2 regions of the Paracholeplasma manati genome follow, and region 2 is predicted to be linked to the other one. Evidence: riboswitches for the same ligand, from Rfam matches in the RefSeq annotation. Region 2 holds a riboswitch; the other holds the start of a gene.
What was found. A riboswitch is a leader RNA that binds a small molecule or an ion and turns the genes downstream of it on or off. The one in region 2 is predicted to bind S-adenosylmethionine.

Region 1: it holds a riboswitch for S-adenosylmethionine, as region 2 does, so the genes downstream of both, metK (methionine adenosyltransferase) here and N7548_RS07690 (hypothetical protein) in region 2, are expected to answer to the same signal.

The regions. Positions count from the first base shown of each region.
Region 1 covers NZ_JAOVQM010000004.1:83,993-87,508, forward strand. Annotated here, with positions in the region: gene N7548_RS06225 (hypothetical protein) at 1-1,149, shown strand, start outside; SAM riboswitch class I at 1,214-1,310, shown strand; gene metK (methionine adenosyltransferase) at 1,366-2,517, shown strand; gene N7548_RS06235 (DUF3137 domain-containing protein) at 2,536-3,372, shown strand; gene N7548_RS06240 (LemA family protein) at 3,385-3,516, shown strand, end outside.
Region 2 covers NZ_JAOVQM010000008.1:31,075-34,590, forward strand. Annotated here, with positions in the region: gene ulaG (L-ascorbate 6-phosphate lactonase) at 1-118, opposite strand, end outside; gene N7548_RS07680 (hypothetical protein) at 340-1,119, shown strand; gene N7548_RS07685 (DeoR/GlpR family DNA-binding transcription regulator) at 1,122-1,898, shown strand; gene N7548_RS07690 (hypothetical protein) at 1,919-2,218, opposite strand; SAM riboswitch class I at 2,292-2,375, opposite strand; gene glpK (glycerol kinase GlpK) at 2,412-3,516, opposite strand, start outside.

The DNA of each region.
Region 1 (3,516 bases), on a different contig from region 2:
ATCTTTTTATCGAATATCGTTTATTCGATCATATTATTCTTTATCGCAGCGGTAAACAATGAGCCATCTGACTGGCTCTTTTCTGCGTTGTCATTCCCATTCACTTTTTTCCTAAACAATGTCATTAACCGTTTGATATTTGGGGAAAGACACGATAAGACCAAACAAGAAGTCGCGATGTATGTTGAAGCGATTTATATGTTTATTTCAGCCATTTTGATCTATGCGAGACTGTATGGTAACTTTGAAACAGCAGCTTATATTTTGATTTATTATGCGGTGGTCGTTATTTCACTGTATCAAAGTCGTCGATTGATCATGTGGACGTTCCAAGGCATGGTCGCGGGGATTACATTTATCCATTTCGTTTGGACATACAAACTGACCGAACAGTATGAAGGTTTAGGTATCCTTGAGTTTTTAAAACAATTCCTACCAACCAAAGAAGCCCAAGATTTCTATCTGCGTATCGTCCTATTTACGATTTTCATGTTGGTTATTTATTCGATTGTATCGATGGGTGCTTACATGCAAGAAGAACGTAAAAATGAACTCATGAAACGTCGGGAAGTTCAATCGGATTTCACCAACATTGTCACGGATTTATACGCTGTGGTGTTATCTTCAAAACGGGCATTTTTGGATCGTCAACACATCGATTTGGTCTCCAAAATGAGCAGTCGTTTGGGGGCATATTATGGACTTAACAATAAACAGGTAGAATACATCGAACAATACGCTGTCATTCACATGCGAGCCCATGAAATCGAGGATTTGGTTCAAAAAGGGATTGAAAGTGAAGATTACGATAATTTAAAGAAGAAAACATCCTTAGGAACTATGATTGCAAAACGATTTCAATTGGCTCAAAAAGCCGAAGATATCGCAAGAGCACACATCGAAGGGGTGGCCAACGATAAGTTCGTCACAGAGATGAGGGCTATCCAACCGGCCATTGAATCTCAAGTCATTTTGTTGGCGGATTTATATGTCACGATGCGCAGTTCTAAATCGTATAAGAGACCTTATCCGAATGCTGCAGTCATCCAATTATTCGAAAAAAGCTTCTATGTTTATTTCGAGTCTACTTTGGTTGAACGCTTCTTAAAATTCAAAACAGACTTCGAAAAAATTTACAATGAATATTGATTCAAAATGACTTGCAAAAACAAAAACACATGTTATAATAGGTATGCTTAATTAACTGAATCCAATCTTATTAAGAGCTACGGAGGCTAGTCGCCTGTGATGTAGCAGCAACCTGCTTAAGCAAGGTGCTAATGACGAGGGGTACAACCCAACAATGAGAGATTAGAAACTCTTTTCGTTGGGAAAGAGTTTTTTTGATGTTTGGAGGTAAAAAACATGGAAAGAAAACTATTTACATCAGAATCGGTGACCAGTGGTCATCCAGACAAAATATGTGACCGTCTATCTGACGCCATTTTAGACGCGATTTTAAAAGAAGACAAGGACGCTCGAGTCGCTTGTGAGACAGCTGTGACCACCGGACTTGTTTTGGTGATGGGTGAAATCACCACTAAAACGTACGTGGACATCCAAACCATTGTCAGAAATACCGTTTCAGACATCGGATATGATCGTGGTAAATATGGATTTGATGCTGAAAACTTAGCGGTTTTGGTATCGATCAACAACCAATCGCCTGACATCGCGATGGGTGTCGATGAATATGAAGGCCATGAACAAGGGGCAGGCGATCAAGGCTTGATGTTTGGATTTGCATGTGATGAAACCGATAATTATATGCCGCTACCCATTGAATTGGCACACCGTTTGGTCAGACGATTAGATACCGTTAGACACGAAAATATCTTGGATTTCTTACGTCCAGATGGTAAAGCTCAAGTGACGATTGAATACGATGAACATGACCGTCCAGCACGTATCGATACCGTTGTTGTGTCTTCTCAGCACGCTGACATCGATATCGAAGTTGTACGTGCAGGCATCAAAAAAGAAGTCATTGATGCGGTATTACCAAAAGAATTGGTCGATGATCATACCAAATTTATGATCAACCCAACTGGTAAATTTGTGGTGGGTGGTCCTAAAGGAGACTCTGGTTTAACCGGTCGTAAGATCATCGTCGATACTTACGGTGGCTACGCAAGACATGGTGGTGGGGCATTCTCGGGTAAAGACCCTTCAAAAGTGGACCGCAGCGCCTCATATATGGCAAGATATATTGCGAAAAACGTCGTTGCGAGCGGGGTTGCTTCTAAGTGTGAAGTACAACTCGCCTATGCCATTGGTGTAGCGAAACCAGTATCCATTCGCATCGATACTTTTGGTACAGCCAAAGTCGAAGACCATCAAATCGTGGAAGTCATTCGAAATCATTTCGATGTTACCCCAAAAGGTATCATAAAAACGTTGGACTTAAAGCGTCCAATCTACCAACAAACCGCGAATTACGGCCATATGGGGCGTAGTGATGTGGAATTACCATGGGAACGTTTAGATAAGGTTGATTTCTTTAAGCATTTATTATAAAATAAAGTAGGTGATTCTATGGAATATAAAGACGTTTTAGCGACTTATGAAACGAAGCGATTGGAGATGTATCAAGCCTACCAATCGAACATGAAAAAAGGTTTCTTGTTATTGATTGTGTTGGTGGGCATCTATTTTCTAGCGAAAGCAGGACAAATCGCCAGTGAATACCGTAAACTCACCAAAGAAAAAATCATCAAAGCATTGATTGAATCCCAATATGAAGAAGCGGATTATAGACCACAAGATTCGATCTCATTGGCGCACATCAATGGTTTAAACTTCTATCAAAGACCTGACCGTTTTCACGGAGAAGATTTGATGAGAGGTAAATACAAGGGTGTTCGTTTTGCTTGTTCAGATATTCACATGGAAGAACGTGTTGAACATCGCGACTCAAAAGGCAACGTGACCTATTCATACCAAACGATTTTCAAGGGCCGTTGGTACACATTTGACTATGAAAGAGATTTTGCACAAATTCTTCAAGTCAAAGAAGGTCGATTTGTCGGTGCAGCCGCTCGAGGACTTAAAAAATATGAAACCGAATCGGTGCAATTCAACAAGAAGTTTAAAGTATTCGCATCCGATGAACAATATGTATATTACCAACTTACCCCAGTATTGATTGAAAAGATACTGGAAATGGAGAACATGCACCGAGGACACTACCAAATGATGTACTATGCAAATCACTTGGATGTCGCTGTGTATGATTCATCCGATTCATTCGAATTAAAATTGAAAACACCGCTAACGATGGAAACCATTGGACACATCTTAAATGATATTGATATGCCAGCCGCAATCATCAATGAGTTCAAGTTGGATAGCGAAAAGTTTAAAAAACAATAGGAGGATTGAAATATGGATACAGGACTTGTCGTTTTATTTGTAGTACTCGGTTTACTGTTAGTCATTGTTTTATGGGTCATCGGCACCCTCAATACCTTCAACAGACTTTTAGTCAAAGTTGATGAAGCTGAATCTGGTATTGAT
Region 2 (3,516 bases):
GTGCGACTGTATTTGGTTTGACCACTTCATCCTCTATTTGTTCGTTCAAATAAGTACCCCATTCAGGGAAAGTTGCCCTTAGCCAAGTGTCTTTGGTGATTTCATTTACTTTAGCCATTTTGTATTTCCTCCTGTTATTTTGATAGTCGAATGATTTCGCTTTCATTATATGCGTGACCCTATTTCATTGCAACCTTTTTTGACAATTAGAATCACAAATAATCATCAAATAATCATATATATGCATTTTTATGTGCTAAAAACTATCTAAACGTTTACATTTATGATTTTAGGTGATAGAATGTAATCAAATAATAAATGGGCGGTGAATTTCATATTATGTTTACGTTTCGTTCCTTGATTTTGTCTGAAAGAATGCGTTCTTTCATGATGATTGTGATTTTGGTTGTGTTTGTGGCCTTTGGTGTTCAGATCATTTTAAATGAATCCAATCTAACCACACAAATCTTTTATGTGGTATTCTTATCCTTCTTCACCTTCTTCTTTGTATTATCAGAAGTGCTAAGGTTTATGCACCGAAAAATGGTTTATGCACTCAATATTAAGGTCGATCATCCTAAAGCGCTTTATTGGTTAAGTAAGGTTCAGAAGTTTGATTTGATCAAAGAGTATCAACAAACTTATGTGGTATTTAAGACTTTATATCATCGTGACTTGGGAGAGTTTGATGAGCTAAAGAAGACGCTAGAACACCTAATATTCCAACGCAGTTCCAGTTTAAAATTGATCGATAAAGTGAACCGCTTCTACATCGCCATCGAAGAGAAAAACGATGAACAAGTCCAATCCCTATATAAAGACATCTATGATGCCTACTTCATCAAAACAAAAAAGAGTCACACACCACGTTATGTGTATGACATCCATCAAATCAGTGCAGACTATTATATCTATAAGAAAAATGCTTCTAAAGCACACGATGAGTTACAACAAGTATTGCTCGATCGTTTAAACCCACGTGAACAAACCTATTACTATGTTTCTTTCGCAAAATACAGTCAACTCAAACAAAAGGGTACCGACTTGGTTTACTGGAATAAAGCCAAAGAGATTGCGCCAAACGTACATCATGTCGTCAATTACGTGAAGGAGTCCTAATCATGAAAAGTTCAAAACAGGAAATTGAAAAAAGACGCACACACCTGCTAAGATTACTTGAGTATCGTGAAAGTATGTCGGTTGAAGAACTCGCAGAAGCGTTAAAAACCTCTGAAATCACGATTCGTCGTGATCTTCAATATTTTCAACAACAAAATGTCATTGACCGTCATCACGGGGGTGCGTCTTTAAATAAGATGAACTTCACTACCAATATTTTCAGTTCAAATCTCGCACTACATAAACACGCGATTGCGAAAGAAGCTGCTCGATTTGTTGAAGATGGCGATACCATCTTTATCAACACCTCTTCTACAGCTTTATTGGTATTAGAATACATTACAGCCAAGCAGGTTACTGTCATCACCAACAATGGCCGTGCCATCTTCTGTGAATCTAAAGACAATTTGTATGTCATCTTAACGGGTGGCGAACTCAGAATGCCTAAGGAATCCTTAGTAGGGGATTTCGCATTGAATAATTTAAGTAAAGTCAAAGCGGCCAAGTGCTTCTTAGGGTGTAGTGGTATTTCCTTAAAAGGTGGATTCACCACCGCTGTTTTACAAGAAGTCGCCATCAATGAAATGATGTTAAAAAATACCATTGGTCCAAGAATCGTTTTGGCAGATAAAAATAAAGTTGGTAGAGAACACAGTTTCAGTTCTGGTTCCATCAAAGAGCTAACTTATCTCATTACCGATACTCAAGCCAGCGATGTTGAAGTAAAAGCATTGAGACAAGCTGGTCTAAAAGTTTTACAAGTCCCTGTAACTGAATAACCTTAAAAAGTGTGAATCCATCACACTTTTTCTTTTATATAGTCATCAACGCTATTATATGACTTCGCCCCATGATACACCTGTTCAGCACGACTATGAATACCCAAATAACCAAAGGTGTTGTCTTGGTCAGAAACTGGTATCGCAATCCAACCCAGTTTTCCATCGGTAATGATCGATGGATTCATTGGGTATTTGCCTTTGGATTTCAAATAATCAAAAAGGACTTCCTTGTCTTTTAATGTGTGTAATTCTACGAATGTGAAATAAACCTTCTTTACATCTTTTTCTGGTGCATGTTCACCAAATGGAAACGGCATAAATTCTCCTCCTTAAGCCATAAAGAGGTAAAGAAAAACCCATCGAAATGATGGGTTTAAGTGCGTTTTAACCCCATCATCCAAGCGTTAGCACCTTGCCAAATGGTAGGTTGCTGAAGGGTCAATGAGCTTGTCTCTCGCCTTCTCTTTATGGTAGTTATATTATAATTGAATATCTTTTGTTTTACAATCCTTATTTGACTTTGAAATGTTGGGTCGCTGCTACAGCAATCTTCCAACCTTTAACCAAATGGGCTCTCGTAGATTCATCCATTTGAGGGTTATAGGCATTTTTGAGTTGCCACGAAGCTTTGATGTCGTCTTTGGTTTGCCAGAAGCCTACCGCTAAACCAGCTAAATAGGCAGCGCCTAAAGCTGTGGTTTCTAAAATCTTTGGTTGTTCTACTCTTAAGTTTAGAATATCGGATTGGAACTGCATTAAGAATTGATTGACGGTTGCACCACCATCGACTTTAAAGGATTTAATCGGAAGCTTGGTGTCTTCTTCCATGGCTCTTAACACATCCATCGATTGGTAACAGATCGATTCGAGAACTGCTCTGGCGAAATGTTCTTTAGACGTCCCTCTGGTTAATCCAAAGATAGCCCCTCTCGCATCCGAATCCCAATAAGGGGTACCCAAACCTACAAAGGCAGGTACGATATAAACCCCTTCATTTGAAGGTAAGGCAGTGGCTAGGCTTTCCGTTTCAGAAGCAGATTGAATGAGTTTGATACCATCTCTTAACCATTGTACCGATGAGCCTGCAACAAAGACAGAACCTTCAAGGGCGTACGTGATTTTATGATCTAAGCCCCAAGCGATGGTTGTTAGTAATCCATGTTCAGAGTTAATCGGTGTTTCGCCGGTATTCATAAGCATGAAACAACCAGTACCATAGGTATTTTTAACCATCCCTTTTTCAAAACAGTTTTGTCCAAACAAGGCTGCTTGTTGGTCTCCCGCAATCCCGGCAATCGGTACTTTTACACCAAAGAAATGATGTGGGGTAGAGTGTCCATAGACTTCAGAACTGGATTTGACTTCAGGTAACATGGACATGGGTATATTTAGAATGGATAGAATTTCTTCATCCCATTTGAGTTCATGGATGTTGTATAAAAGAGTTCTTGACGCATTGGTATAGTCGGTCACATGCACCTGTTCGCCGGTCATTTTATAGACAAGCCAAGTATCGATGGTTCCAAACATCAAATCGCCATGATCGGCTTTTTTTCTCGCACCTGGTACATTGTCTAAAATCCATTTCACTTTGGTTCCAGAGAAATATGCATCG